Regions from separate parts of the Streptomyces sp. NPDC093984 genome, predicted to be linked through region 2. Evidence: riboswitches for the same ligand, from Rfam matches in the RefSeq annotation. Region 2 holds a riboswitch; each other region holds the start of a gene.

Region 1 (4,958 bases), on a different contig from region 2:
GCACGGAACTGGCCTGGTTCGCGGGGGACGACCCGCTGCCGTTCGTCACGATGCTCGCGCGCTTCGTGCGGCCGGGCGCGAAGCACCTGTATCAGCTGTGGCGGACCAACCGCCGCGGCGGCACGACCCGTACGTCGTAGGCGTACGGCCGGTACGTGGAGGCGTACGACCGGTACGCCGCACGCGTACACGCTCCACCACGAAGTAGGCACGTAGCGTCCTGGGGAGGGACTTCGTGATTCAACCGGTAGCAGTCATCGGCGCCGGGCCGTTCGGCCTGTCCACCGCCGCCCATCTGCGGGGGCGCGGCATCCCGGTCCGCGTCTTCGGCGAACCCATGGTCAGCTGGCGCGACAACATGCCCGCGGGCATGCTCCTGAAGTCCACCCCGGTCGCCTCGAGCATCGACGCGCCCCAGCGCGGCCACACCCTGGCCGACTACTGCGACGCGGCGGGCGTCCGCCGGCTGGTGACGGACGAGGACATCATCCCGGTCGAGACGTTCATCGCGTACGGGGAGTGGTTCCAGCAGAAGCTGGTGCCCGAACTGGAGCGGGTCCGGGTGGTCTCCGTGGACCGCCGCAAGGGCGGTGGCTTCGATCTCAAGCTGGACTCGGGCGAGTTGTTCACCGCTCGGGCGGTCGTGGTGGCGACCGGCCTGTCGGGCCTCGCCCACCTCCCGCCGGAGCTGGCCGCCGCGGCAGCCGACGGCCCCACGCCCACCGGCCCGGTCTCGCACAGCTCCCAGCACCATGACCTCAGCAGGTTCTCCGGCAAGGAGCTGCTGGTCGTCGGCGCCGGCCAGTCCGCGCTGGAGACGGCGGCGCTGGCGGCCGAGGCGGGCGCACGGGTGCGCGTGGTGGCGCGCGGGAGCGGCAAGGTCGCCTTCGGCGCTCCCCCGTGGGACCAGCCGAAGCTGCGCCCCGAGTCGCCCTTCGGCCGTGCCTGGTCCCTGTGGGCGCTCAGCTACTACCCCCACCCGTACCGCTTCCTGCCCACCCAGACCCGCCACTACCTGGTGCGTCGCGTCCTCGGCCCGCTCGGCGCGTGGTGGCTGCGCGACCGCTTCCAGGAGAACGTGCAGGTGCGTGAGGTCGAAGGGATCATCCGTGCGTCCGTGGCGGACGGCAGCCCGGCCCTGACGGTCCGGACCCACACGGGCCGCACGGAGAAGATGACCGCGGACCACGTCATCGCCGCGACCGGCTACCGCGTGGACATCTCCGCGATGGACTTCCTGGGCCACGAACTGCGCACACGGCTGGCGGTGAGCCGGGGCGCCCCGAAGCTCGGCGCGGGCTATGTGTCCTCGGTCCCGGGCCTGTACTTCACGGGCCTGCCGGCGGCGGCCTCGTACGGGCCGGTGATGCGATTCGTCTGCGGCACGGAGTTCGCGTCGCCGCGCCTGGCGAAGCACCTGGCGACGGCTCACGGCTGACACCGGCCGGCCACCGGAGCACCCCGTGGCCCTTCCCCTCGGAAGGGTCACGGTTGTGGAGTCGGATGCCGACCGGTTCTCGGCAGGAGGGCCGGAGATCGGCCGGCGGTCGACAGACGCCCGGAGGTCGGCCGGTTATCGGCAGGGGGCCCGGAGGCCGGCCGTGGGTCAGTCGTGGGTCAGCCGTGGGTCGGCCGGTTCACGACTGGTGGCCGGACGTCAGTTGGTTCGCGGTGAATGGCGGGGGTGTTCCATCCGTATTCTCTGATCATGGCCGCACCCCTCGCATATTCACTCATCGCCACTGACCTGGACGGGACGCTGCTGCGCGGTGACGACACGCTCTCCGACCGGTCCAGGGACGCGCTGGCGCGGGCCGCCGCGGCCGGCGTGCAGCACCTCGTGGTGACGGGGCGTCCGGCCCCCAGGGTGCGGCCGCTGCTCGACGACCTGGGCGGCAGGGGGCTCGCGGTGTGCGGACAGGGCGCGCAGGTGTACGACGCCGGCGCGGACCGGCTGCTGTTCTCCGTCACCCTGGACCGGGAGTTGGCCGAGACCGCGCTCGGCAAGATCGAGGCCGAGGTGGGGCAGGTGTACGCGGCCGTCGACCAGGACGGCGTGGACGGGCTCACGCTCATCGAACCCGGCTACCGGATGCCGCACCCCACGCTGCCCGCGGTGCGGGTCCAGCGGCGCGACGACCTGTGGTGCGCGCCCATCAGCAAGGTGCTGCTGCGCCATCACACCCTGACCGACGACGAGTTGGCGACGGCGGCGCGCAGCGCGGTCGGTTCGCTGGCGACGGTCACCATGTCCGGGCCCGGCACGGTCGAACTCCAGCCGTGCGGCATCACCAAGGCGACGGGGCTCGCGCTCGCCGCCGAGTATCTGGGCCTCGGGCCGTCCCGGACCATCGCGTTCGGTGACATGCCGAACGACATCCCGATGTTCGACTGGGCCGCGCACGGCGTCGCCATGGCGAACGCACACCCCGAACTCAAGGCGGTCGCCGACGAGATCACGAAATCGAACGAGGACGACGGCATCGCCGTCGTCCTCGAACGACTCTTCAGGGGCCGCTAGACCTCGGCTTCAGCCTCAGCCCCGGTACGCGCGGCGCACAGCGTCAGTACGCGCCGTGGACGTTGTCGATGGAGCCGTACCGGTGGGCGGCGTAGTTGCACGCGGCCGTGATGTTCGCCACCGGGTCGTAGATGTTCCAGGACGTGCCCGGCACGTGGTACGCGCGGAAGGTCGGGTCGATGACCTGGAGGAGGCCCTTGGACGGGATGCCCATCCGGGCGTTGGAGTCCCAGAGGTTGATGGCGGACGGGTTGCCCGACGACTCGCGCATCACGTTGCGGTAGATGCCGTAGTAGGAGCCGGGGATCCTGTGCTGCCGCATGACGACCAGCGACTGACGGATCCAGCTGTCGAGGTTTCCGGCGCGCGTCGTCACGGTCTTGGCGGCGGCGGTCGTGGTCGTCGCGGAGGTGGGGGTCGCGGCGGAAGCGCTGGTCGCTCCCAGGACCGGAAGGGCCAGAACGGCGGCACCCGTCCCCGCGACAGCGAGGGCACGGGTGAGGCGCGCGGCCTTGGAGCGGCGGTCCCGACGGCGTGCGGGCAGGGCGAAAGCGGGCATGTCGTAGTCCTCTCCGGCGCCTGCGAGGTGAGCTGTCGGGTTCGGGCTGGGAGGTGCCCGGCCGTGTCCTCGGTGTCGAGGCATCGGCTTCACCCCAAGCCGTTCCGGCGCTGTGTCCGGTCCGGCGACTTACCTGGGTCCCCCGCTCCTGCCGTGGTGGTCAATGGATCGCGGGCGGCGGCAGGATTCGGCGTTCCGCTCGGATCGATTGGGAAGGTATGCGAGAGCACATGTCGGGAACAAGCCTGGAAGTCACACTGCGAGGTAAATGACCATGAAATGCGGGAATAAGGGATGTGATCCATTTTGTTGAACAGAGTTCAACTTGGCATAAGCAAAGGGGAAGTTGAGATTCCGCATGCTCCGCACCGCCTTCCGGCGGCGTGAGCTAACTCACTCGCGCTTTCCTTGATCGCCACCCGTAATTCAGGGCCCTGGGGCGGCAATTCGGACAAAAGGTTCGGCGTCCGTCTTCGATGGCGGTATTTATGGGGGCGAATTGCGGCAATTCGGACATCGTTCGGGTCTACGGGAACTCTCCATCTCCGGATCCGAAGGCGTGACCGACGTCACTCGTCATGCCATCTCGTCACGCCCTGCGGATCTGTACGCGCGCGTGCCTCGGGTTCCGCGCGCCCCCGTCAGGACCGGGTGTGCGCCCGGCCGGGTGATGGTGCCGGGCGGGGCGGCCGGGGGCCGCGTGACCCTGCGGAGGCCTTGGGGGTGCCGGGCTGCTCCGGAGGCGGGATGCGAGGGGGCGTTTCAGGGGACCGGTGCGCGTCGCCGGCCACCGGGAGGGGCAGCTTTCCGCTATGTCGCTCCAAACCCGCTCGTATCACCTGATCAAGAACATGCCTCTCGTGATCCGATACGGCCCGGCCTGGAACAGCGGGCACTCGTGGTGATCGAAACCCGACCGGATACGCTGACTTGAGTGATGGCGGCGACAGATCGACAAACTCGGTGAGCCGAGTCGTCCAGGCGACGCCATCGATCAAGTGACCGACCTCGATACCGACCGTGTGATCGTCAGCAGACGTCAGCAGACAGGAGACCTCACGTGACCGTCGTCGGGCCGTTCGGGCTGAGCGTGCGGGACCAGGCTCTGGAAGCCGATGTCCAGGCCGGATTGGCCGCTGTCGAGGAAGGGCTGCTCGACGCCACGAAGAGCGAGGTGCCCTTCATCACCGAGGCCGCGCAGCATCTCGTACGCGCGGGCGGGAAGCGGTTCCGGCCGCTGCTCGTCATGCTCGCGGCGCAGTTCGGTGACCCGTACGCGCCGGGGGTCGTCCCCTCGGCCGTGGTCGTGGAGCTCACCCACCTCGCCACGCTGTACCACGACGACGTGATGGACGAGGCCGATGTGCGGCGCGGGGTGGCCAGCGCGAACAGCCGCTGGGGCAACTCGGTGGCGGTCCTCACCGGCGACTTCCTGTTCGCCCGCGCGTCCCACATCCTGGCCGACCTCGGCCCGGAGGCGGTCCGCATCCAGGCGGAGGCGTTCGAGCGGCTCGTCACCGGCCAGATCCTGGAGACGGCGGGCCCGCGGGACGGCCGTGACCCGGTGGAGCACTACCTCGACGTCCTCGCCGGCAAGACGGGCTCCCTGGTGGCGGTGGCGTGCCGCTTCGGCGCGATGATGTCGGGCGCCGACGAGACGGTCGTGGACGTGCTGACGCAGTACGGCGAGCGTCTCGGCGTGGCGTTCCAGCTGGCCGACGACGTCCTGGACATCGCCTCCGACTCCCACGAGTCCGGCAAGACACCGGGGACGGACCTGCGCGAGGGCATCGCGACCCTCCCGGTCCTGCGCCTGCGCGAGCGGGCCCAGCGGCACGGGCTGCCGGAGGACGTCGCCCTGTGCGAGCTGCTGGAATC
Region 2 (4,958 bases):
GGCCGTCTGCTCGCCGAGCAGCCTGAGCCTGGTCGCGGTGGAGAACCGGTCGCGGTCCTTCCCGGCCATGTCTCCCGCCTCCCCTTCACACGCGCGTACGTCCCCGCACACGGTACGGGACCGAGTACGGGGACGTACGTACGACCGGCCAAGCCTTGCCCGGGCTTGCCCCAGCGGCTTGCTCCGGCCTCGTCTCAGCCCTTGAAGCGCGGGAAGGCCGAACGGCCGGCGTACACCGCGGCGTCGTCGAGGATCTCCTCGATGCGCAGCAGCTGGTTGTACTTGGCGACGCGCTCGGAGCGGGCCGGGGCACCGGTCTTGATCTGGCCGCAGTTGGTGGCGACGGCCAGGTCGGCGATGGTGACGTCCTCGGTCTCGCCGGAGCGGTGGGACATCATGCACTTGAAGCCGTTGCGCTGGGCCAGCTCGACGGCGTCCAGGGTCTCGGTCAGCGAACCGATCTGGTTGACCTTGACCAGCAGGGCGTTGGCCGCGCCCTCCTCGATGCCGCGGGCCAGGCGCTCGGGGTTGGTGACGAACAGGTCGTCGCCGACCAGCTGGACCTTGTCGCCGAGCTTGTCGGTGATGACCTTCCAGCCGGCCCAGTCGTCCTCGAACAGCGGGTCCTCGATGGAGACGAGCGGGTAGGCCGCGACGAGCTCCTCGTAGTACTCCGTCATCTCGGCGGCGGAGCGCTCCTTGCCCTCGAAGAGGTACTTGCCGTCCTTGTAGAACTCGGAGGCGGCGACGTCCAGGGCGAGGGCGATCTGCTGGCCGGGGGCGTATCCGGCCTCCTTGATGGCCTCGAGGATGAGGTCGAGGGCCTCGCGGTTGGAGCCGAGGTTCGGCGCGAAGCCGCCCTCGTCGCCGAGGCCGGTGGCGAGGCCCTTGCTCTTCAGGACCTTCTTCAGCGTGTGGTAGACCTCGGTGCCCCAGCGCAGCGCCTCGGAGAAGGACTCCGCGCCGATCGGGGCGATCATGAACTCCTGGATGTCCACGTTGGAGTCGGCGTGCGAGCCGCCGTTCAGGATGTTCATCATCGGCACCGGCAGCAGGTGCGCGTTCGGGCCGCCCAGGTAGCGAAACAGGGGCAGGTCGCTGGCCTCGGAGGCGGCGTGGGCGACGGCGAGGGAGACGCCGAGGATCGCGTTGGCGCCGAGGGAGCCCTTGTTGTCGGTGGCGTCCAGGTCCATCATCGCCTGGTCGATCAGGCGCTGCTCGGTGGCGTCGTAGCCGACCAGCTCCGGGCCGATCTGCTCGATGACGGCGAGGACGGCCTTCTCGACACCCTTGCCCTGGTAGCGGTTGGGGTCACCGTCGCGGAGCTCGATGGCCTCGAAGGCGCCGGTGGAGGCGCCGGACGGGACGGCGGCACGACCCGTGCTGCCGTCGTCGAGGCCGACCTCGACCTCGACCGTGGGGTTGCCTCGGGAGTCCAGGATTTCCCGGGCTACGACGACGTCGATGGACGGCACGAGCATCTCCTTCTTGGATGTGACGCTGGAAGTGCGGGGCTGTCTGCCTTGCGGCTGTGCCTTGCGACTAGAGCCTAACCGCCCCGGGCTGTCGGCCGGCCTACCGACCGTCCCGTGGACAAGGTGACGGTACACATTGTTCCTGCCCGGAACAAAGAGCCGGGGAAAGGTGGGGTGAAATCCGCGCGGCCGGGCGGCGAAGCGGCCGGAGGACAAGGGACCGGAGGACAAAGGGGCCGTAGGACAAAGGGGCCGGACAGCAGAAAGCCCCGCTCCGGCGCGTACGGGGGAACACGCACCGGAGCGGGGAGCCCGTGGGGACGGGGGTGGGCCCTCACGTGACCCCCACGGTGGGGGTCACGACTGGGAGGGGCCGCGGTCCGGCTACCGGGTGGCTGTCACTTCAGGTGCAGCTGCTGGCCCGGGTAGATCAGGTCGGCGTCCTGGACGATGTCCTTGTTCAGGTCGAAGAGCTTCTTCCAGCCGCCCTGGACGTGGTGGCTCGCGGCGATCGAGCTGAGGGTGTCGCCCTTGACCACCTTGTACTCGCCGTCGCCCTTCTTGACCTTCTGGCCGGTCGGGGTGGTGACGGTCTTCTTCGGGGCCGGGCGCTGCGCGGAGCGGTTGGCCGCCTGCTGCTCGGTCGAGCGGGTGGTGGTGCTCTTCGGGGTGGTGCTCTTCGCGCCGCTCGAGGAGCCGGTGGCCGCGGAACCGTTGTACGTGGCGCTGGTCAGGCCCTTGCCGCACACCGGCCAGGCGCCCTTGCCCTGGCCCGCGAGGACCTTCTCGGCGACGGCTATCTGCTGGCCCTTGGTGGCCAGGTCGGCGCGGGAGGCGTAGGCGGTGCCGCCGTACGCGGCCCAGGTGGAGTTCGTGAACTGCAGACCACCGTAGAAGCCGTTGCCGGTGTTGATGTGCCAGTTGCCGCCGGACTCGCACTGGGCGACGGCGTCCCACTGGGCGGCGGTGGCCGCGGAGGCGTTCCCGGCCGCGAGGAGCGGGCCTGCGATGGCAGCGCCGGCGACACCGGCGAGCGCGATGGCACGGGTGGCCTTGGACGAGCGGCGGTGCTTACCGTTGCCGGAACACAGCATGGTTCGTTCCCCTCACCGACGCCTGCGAGGTGAGCTGTCGGGTTCGGGCCGGTTGAGTTGCCCGGCCGTGCCCCTTGCGGGACACGGCTTCACCCCGAGCCGCTTCCGGTCAACTCCCGGACGCGGCGCCTACCTTGGGTCCCCCGCTCCTGCCTACGGCGCTTGACGCGACGACTGTTCCCGTACGGCCGCTGGCAGGATTCGGCGTTGCGACCGCAGGGGCTCGCTGTGGCGAGCGATCACGACCGTAAGCAGTCGATCGCCGGAATTTCAAAGACGATCAGGGCTTATGAGACCCATATCTCACTTTCACCAAACAGGACATTCAGCGCGAAGTGGGTCGCGAACTTCCGCCATACAAGGGGCAGTTCAGGACGACCCGCCGGTCGGGTCGGCGTCGAGGGCAAGGCTCTGACCGGGGAGGATGAGGTTCGGATCGGCACCGACCGTCTGCTTGTTCGCCTCGTACAGCGACGTCCATCCGCCGCTGACGTCAAGGGAGTCGGCGATGGACGACAGATTGTCCCCGGGGCGGACGGTGTACGAGCCGTCGACGGCGTCGCGCGCGTCCGCGGTGCCGCGTGAGGCGTGCCGGCCGGACGCGTCCGACGTACGGCCGCCCGCGGCACTCTCCTCGGCGCTGTCGCCGCGATGACGGCCGGCACCCGAGGCCTCGGCCGAACTCGCCCCCGAGGAGGCATCGTTCTGTGCCGACTTGTCCGACTCATCGTCCTTCGTCGTGGCCGTCGGCGCGCTACCGGACTCCTGTGCGCTCTTGGCGGTGTCGGCGGTCGACCCCCCGGACGAGGGCGAGGGTGAGGAGGGCAAAGCGGATGAAGAGGATGAAGAAGGCGACGAAGTGGTCGACGCGGACGATCCGGGCGAGTCAGACAGGCCGGAGTCGAGGCCGGAATCGGAGGACGATCCGCCGTGGGACGACGAGTCCCCGGCGACACCCGTGTCGACGTCGGCGGAGCCGGAGTCCTTGCTCAGGCCGTTCAGCAGGCCGCAGGTGCCCCAGACCCCGACGCCCCGGGCCGCCAGGACCTTCTCGGCGACCGCGATCTGCTGCGAGCGGCTCGCCTGGTCGGGGGTCGGCGCGTAGTCGAGACCGCCGTACTTGTCCCAGTCGTCCTGCGTCAACTGCAGCCCGCCGTAGTGGCCGTTGCCGGTGTCCGCGCTCCATGAGCCGCCGCTGACGCACTCCGCGACCTGGTCCCAGGTGGTGCCGGTGGCCGCGCTCGCGCCGGTGGCGCCGAGCAGCGGGATCGCGATCGCTGATCCGGTCACCCCTGCCGCGACGAGGAGAGCCGGAGCCTGACGGGGGCGACGGTGACGACCGTTCCCGGAGAGCATGCGGTTGCCTTTCACACGACAGCATCGACCGACGCGACGGCCGTGGCGTGCGGACCGCCGCGTTGCTGCGTGAACGTATCGGCACTAGATCGCTTGTCACAAGTTAATGCAGCGCAGATCACGTGAAGATCACAGAGGTGAGATCCTGTCATCTTCTTGTGACCGTCGGAGTGTTCGCATGTCATGTCCGGATGTCGGCGGGAGCTTCGTGACCTTTCTCCGGTACCGGTGTGAACGCCACGGGCAGCGTGCGCAGGCCCCGCATGATGAGTCCGCCGCGCCGGCGCAACGCGGACGGGTCGACCGCGAGCCGCAGGTCCGGCAGGCGCGTCAGGAGCGTGGCGAGCGCCGTCTGTCCCTCCAGGCGGGCCAGGGGCGCGCCCAGGCAGTAGTGGATGCCGTGCCCGTACCCGAGGTGCTGGTTGTCGCGGCGGGAGAGGTCGAGGACGTCCGGGTCGGCGAACCGCGACGGGTCCCGGTCCGCGGCGGCCAGGACCACCAGGACGGGGTCGCCGGGGGCGATGTCCTGCCCGCCGATGGTGAGCGGCCTTGTGGCGAACCGCCAGGTGGCCAGCTCCACCGGGCCGTCGTAGCGCAGCAGCTCCTCGACGCCCGTCTCCAGCAGGTCGCGTTCCCCGGCGGCGAGCGACCGCTGCAGACGGGCCCGCTGCCCGGGGTGCCCGAGGAGCGCGAACGTGCCGTTCCCGATGAGGTTGACGGTGGTCTCGAACCCGGCGAAGAGCAGGATGAAGGCCATCGCGGCGGCCTCGTTCTCGGTGAGGTGCTCGCCGTGGTCGGAGGCGCGGATCAGCCCGGAGATGAGGTCCTCGCCGGGGCCGGGCTCGGCGGGCAGCGCCAGGCGCTTGCGGTGGATGAGGTCGGCGAGGTAGCCGCGCATCTTCTTCACGGACCGTGCGACGCCGCCCCTCGGTCCTCCCCCGTGGCGGATCATCATCCCGGCCCAGTCCCGGAAGTCGTCCTGGTCCTCGCGCGGGACGCCGAGCATGTCGCAGATGGCGTAGATGGGGAGCGG
Region 3 (4,958 bases), on a different contig from region 2:
CCGAGCGCGGCACGCTCGACAACGGCCTGACCGTGCTGCGCTGCCACCGCCCCGGTCAGCAGGTCGTCGCCGTCGAGGTGCTCCTCGACGCGCCCCTGGACGCCGAGCCGGCCGGCCTCGACGGCGTCGCCACGATCATGGCGCGCGCCTTCTCCGAGGGCACGGACAAGCACTCCGCCGAGGAGTTCGCCGCCGAGCTGGAGCGCTGCGGCGCCACCCTCGACTCGCACGCCGACCACCCCGGCGTCCGCCTCTCCCTGGAGGTGCCGGTCTCCCGCCTCCCCAAGGCGCTCGGACTGCTCGCCGACGCCCTGAGGTCGCCGGCCTTCGCGGACAGCGAGGTGGAGCGCCTGGTGCGCAACCGCCTCGACGAGATCCCGCACGAGATGGCCAACCCGGCCCGCCGCGCCGCCAAGGAGCTCTCCAAGGAGCTGTTCCCGGCGTCCTCGCGCATGTCGCGCCCGCGTCAGGGCACCGAGGAGACGGTCGCGAACATCGACGCCGCGGCCGTCCGTGCCTTCTACGAGCGGTATGTGCGCCCCGCGACGTCCACCGCGGTCGTGGTCGGCGACCTCACCGGGATCGATCTGGACGAGCTCCTCGGCGACACCCTCGGCGCCTGGACGGGGGAGCCCTCCAAGCCGCGTCCGGTGCCCCCGGTGACCGCCGACGACACCGGCCGCGTGATCATCGTGGACCGTCCCGGCGCCGTCCAGACACAGCTGCTCATCGGCCGTGTCGGGCCCGACCGCCACGACCGCGTGTGGCCCGCCCAGGTGCTCGGCACGTACTGCCTCGGCGGCACCCTCACCTCCCGCCTGGACCGCGTCCTGCGCGAGGAGAAGGGCTACACCTACGGGGTGCGGGCCTTCGGGCAGGTGCTGCGCTCCGCGCCCGACGGCACGGGCGCCGCGATGCTCGCCATCAGCGGCTCCGTCGACACGCCGAACACCGGCCCGGCGCTCGACGACCTGTGGAAGGTGCTGCGCACCCTCGCCGCCGAGGGCCTGACGGACGCCGAGCGCGACGTCGCCGTACAAAACCTGGTGGGGGTGGCACCGCTGAAGTTCGAGACGGCGGCGGCCGTCGCGAGCACGCTCGCCGACCAGGTCGAGCAGCACCTGCCGGACGACTACCAGTCGACGCTGTATCAGCAGCTGGCCGCCACGGGCACGGTGGAGGCCACCGCGGCCGTGGTGAACGCCTTCCCGGTGGATCGCCTCGTCACCGTGCTGGTGGGCGACGCCGCGCAGATCAAGGAGCCCGTAGAGGCGCTCGGCATCGGCGAAGTGAGCGTCGTCGCCGCCGAGTAGAGCGCACCGCACGCGCGCGTGCGCCGCGCCCGTCCCGGGGCCCTGGTGACTTTCCGTTCACCAGGGCCCCGCCCATTGGCGGGTTTGTCCGTATTGCCACAGAGGTTGCCTCTCTGCCCTGTGGGATGCGCTACAAACCCCGTCCTGCGTTTGCTGATTGAAAGACGGTCCGCTTAGCGTCATTCGGGCTGTCCGTCAGGCAGTGCGCCGCACCCGCGGCACCGGACAGTCATCGCCGAGTCCCCGTACGGCGCGAGCCAGGGGAGCCGGGGACCCAAAACCACAGTCCCTGGGGTGAATCGGGCGCGAGCCCGTAGGAGACCTTCCTGCTCCGAACCCGTCAGCTAACCCGGTAGGCGAGAGGGAAGGAAAGGACCAGCCACTTCATGGCGTTCACCTGCGCCACCGGGAAGCACCGTCGCCCGAGCCGTGTGAAGCGTACGACTGCGAACGCCGTCGGCGTGGCAGCGCTCACCACCACCGGTGTCATCGGCACCCTGGCCGCCCCGGCCCACGCCGCCGGCGCCCCCGTCGAGCAGACCGGGCTGCTCCAGGCCCTCACCCTCGGTGACTCGGTCGCGGAGAAGATCGGCGCACAGGCCGCCGCCCAGAAGCAGGCCGCCGAACAGAAGCGGGCCGAGGAGGCCGCGCGCAGGAAGGCCGCCGAGAAGGCCCGCCAGGAGCGCGAGGCCAAGGAGCGGGCCGCACGCGAGGCCGAGCGCAGGCGTCTCAACGCGTTCGTGCCGCCGATCTCCAACTCCTTCGTCTCCACCGGTTACAAGACCGGCGGCTCCCTGTGGTCCTCCGGCTCCCACACCGGCATCGACTTCCACGCCGCCACGGGCACGCCCGTGCACGCCGTCGGCGCCGGTACCGTCGTCCAGACCGGCTGGGGCGGCGCGTACGGCAACCAGATCGTCATCAGGATGAACGACGGCACCTACACCCAGTACGGCCACCTGTCGTCCATAGGCGTCTTCGTGGGTCAGCACGTCACCCCCGGCCAGCAGATAGCCCTCGCCGGGTCCACCGGCAACACCACCGGGCCGCACCTGCACTTCGAGGCCCGGACCACTCCCGAGTACGGCTCGGACATCGACCCCGTCGCCTACCTGCGCTCGCACGGCGTGAACGTCTGACGGCCGCGCCCGCGACAGTAGCGCCCGCACCCGACGGCCCCGGCTGATCAGCCGGGGCCGTCGTCGGCTTCAGCCGGGGCCGTCGTCGGCTTTCGAACGGCTGTGTGTCCAAAAAAAATCCCTGGATTCCGGCCCGCCGTCGGAAATTCCGGCCCACTGCAATAGAGTCGGTTGAACACGCGTCAATCGCGTACGTTTCGCGGGGATTAAGGCGGAGGTCGGTCATGCGTATTCCGGCGCACTCGGTCTGCACGGCGATCCGTGATGACATCGTCGCGGGTGTCTACGAGCGCGGCAGCCGACTCACCGAGGAACTCCTCGCACGCCGCTACGGCGTCTCCCGCGTCCCCGTGCGCGAGGCGCTGCGCACCCTGGAGGCCGAGGGCTTCGTCGTCACCCGCCGGCACGCGGGCGCGTGCGTGGCGGAACCCACCGAGCAGGAGGCCGCCGACCTGCTGGAGATGCGGATGCTGCTGGAGCCGCTCGGGGCCGCGCGGGCCGCGCAGCGGCGTACCGAGGCCCATCTCAAGGTGCTGCGCGGCCTGGTCAGACTGGGCCAGGAGCGGGCCAGGAGGGGCAACAGCGAGGATCTGCGCTCCCTGGGCGGCTGGTTCCACGAGACGCTGGCGCAGGCCTGCGGGAGCCCGGCGCTGACCTCGACGCTCGCCCAGCTGCGGCACAAGATCACATGGATGTACGCGGTCGACGCGCCGGCCGACCCCGTGGAGTCCTGGGCCGAGCACGGCGGCATCGTTGACGCCGTCGCGCGCGGGGACGGCGAGCGGGCGCGGGCGATCACGGCGCTGCACACGGAGCGCTCCACGGCCGCGCACCGGCTCCGCTTTCCCGGCGGGACGGACCGCCCGGACCGTGTGAGGACTTCGCAACACCCCGTAAACACGTCGGCGCTCCGGCTTTAACACAGGCACCGTATACAAAGAGGGATATTCGGCTGAGGCCTATTTTCGGCTGCCTGTTTTCGGCGTGCGTCCTTAAATTCGGCGTGCGCCGTTCCGGTGCGTCGTCTGTGAATTTAGTCGTGCGTGACGAATGCGCCGTGTGCCCTTTTCATTGCGTGCGCCTTTCTCGCCGTTCCCTGCGCCGGACTGCCGTCGTCGCCGGTTCTCGCCCTCCCGGACGGGAGCATGCCCGGCAACGACAAAAGCCGCGCCGCCATGAAGGCGACGCGGCTGGAGCGGGGTGCTGCTGCCCGAAGGGTCAGACGGTCTCGGGGAGTTCCTCGAGGCCCTCGGCGACCAGCTTGGCCAGACGGTCGAGCGCGGCGTCCGCACCCTCCGCGTCGGAGGCCAGGACGATCTCCTCGCCACCCTGGGCGCCGAGGCCCAGAACCGCCAGCATGGACGCGGCGTTGACGGGGGTGCCGCCCGCCTTGGCGATCGTCACCGGGATGCCGGAGGCCGTGGCTGCCCGGACGAAGATGGAGGCGGGGCGGGCGTGGAGACCCTCGGCCCAGCCGACGTTGACGCGGCGCTCAGCCATGTGTTGCTGCCCTTCAGGTGTATCAGGGTTGTCTAGACCAGTGTTCCATAGGTGAAGCGTGCCCGGGAAGGGCATCGTCCCGTCCCCGGCGGGCCGGGACCGGTCCCCTCAGCCTGCCTCGCGCCGCCTACGGACGCGAGCCTTACTCTGGGGCCCATGCAGACCACGTCGGACCGGCACGAGTACCCCGCCCACTGGGAGGCCGACGTGGTGCTGCGCGACGGCGGCACCGCGCGCATCAGGCCCATCACCGTCGATGACGCCGAGCGCCTCGTCAGCTTCTACGAGCAGGTCTCGGACGAGTCGAAGTACTACCGCTTCTTCGCGCCGTACCCGCGTCTGTCCGCCAAGGACGTCCACCGCTTCACGCACCACGACTTTGTGGACAGGGTGGGACTCGCGGCCACGGTCGGCGGCGAGTTCATCGCAACCGTACGCTATGACCGCATCGGTACCGACGGCCTGCCCGCCTCCTCGCCTGCCGACGAGGCCGAGGTGGCCTTCCTGGTGCAGGACGCGCACCAGGGACGCGGCGTCGCCTCCGCCCTGCTCGAACACATCGCGGCGGTGGCCAGGGAGCGCGGCATCCGCCGGTTCGCCGCCGAGGTGCTGCCCGCCAACACCAGGATGATCAAGGTGTTCACGGACGCCGGGTACCAGCAGAAGCGCAGCTTCGAGGACGGTGTCGTACGCCTCGAGTTCGACCTGGAGCCCACCGACCGGTCGCTGGCCGTCCAGCGCGCCCGGGAGCAGCGGGCCGAGGCGCGGTCCGTGCAGCGGCTGCTCGCACCCGGCGCGGTCGCCGTGATCGGCGCCGGCCGTACGCCCGGGGGAGTGGGCCGCAGCGTTCTCGACCACCTCAGGGACGGCGGATACACCGGCCGCCTGTACGCGGTGAACCGGGCGTTCGCCGCAGACCGGAAGGAGCTCGACGGCGTCCCCGCCCACCGCTCGGTCCGTGACATCTCCGAGCCGGTCGACGTCGCCGTGGTGGCGGTCCCCGCCG

Evidence for each region. Region 2 has a riboswitch for cyclic di-AMP ahead of ACIRC0_RS30780 (transglycosylase family protein). Riboswitches for the same ligand answer to the same signal wherever they lie in the genome.
Region 1: linked by a shared signal. The riboswitch ahead of ACIRC0_RS08385 (transglycosylase SLT domain-containing protein) and the one ahead of ACIRC0_RS30780 (transglycosylase family protein) in region 2 are both predicted to bind cyclic di-AMP.
Region 3: linked by a shared signal. The riboswitch ahead of ACIRC0_RS07260 (M23 family metallopeptidase) and the one ahead of ACIRC0_RS30780 (transglycosylase family protein) in region 2 are both predicted to bind cyclic di-AMP.

The regions. Positions count from the first base shown of each region.
Region 1 is NZ_JBIWIM010000002.1:126,961-131,918, forward strand. It holds gene ACIRC0_RS08370 (ATP-grasp domain-containing protein) at 1-140, shown strand, start outside; gene ACIRC0_RS08375 (FAD-dependent oxidoreductase) at 236-1,438, shown strand; gene ACIRC0_RS08380 (HAD family hydrolase) at 1,709-2,521, shown strand; gene ACIRC0_RS08385 (transglycosylase SLT domain-containing protein) at 2,565-3,080, opposite strand; cyclic di-AMP (ydaO/yuaA leader) riboswitch at 3,085-3,249, opposite strand; gene ACIRC0_RS08390 (polyprenyl synthetase family protein) at 4,141-4,958, shown strand, end outside.
Region 2 is NZ_JBIWIM010000011.1:36,672-41,629, forward strand. It holds gene ACIRC0_RS30770 (septum formation initiator family protein) at 1-69, opposite strand, end outside; gene eno (phosphopyruvate hydratase) at 195-1,481, opposite strand; gene ACIRC0_RS30780 (transglycosylase family protein) at 1,874-2,569, opposite strand; cyclic di-AMP (ydaO/yuaA leader) riboswitch at 2,574-2,740, opposite strand; gene ACIRC0_RS30785 (transglycosylase family protein) at 2,939-3,925, opposite strand; gene ACIRC0_RS30790 (cytochrome P450) at 4,107-4,958, opposite strand, start outside.
Region 3 is NZ_JBIWIM010000001.1:1,609,590-1,614,547, reverse strand. It holds gene ACIRC0_RS07265 (M16 family metallopeptidase) at 1-1,313, shown strand, start outside; cyclic di-AMP (ydaO/yuaA leader) riboswitch at 1,537-1,687, shown strand; gene ACIRC0_RS07260 (M23 family metallopeptidase) at 1,700-2,452, shown strand; gene ACIRC0_RS07255 (GntR family transcriptional regulator) at 2,677-3,372, shown strand; gene ACIRC0_RS07250 (HPr family phosphocarrier protein) at 3,671-3,952, opposite strand; gene ACIRC0_RS07245 (GNAT family N-acetyltransferase) at 4,109-4,958, shown strand, end outside.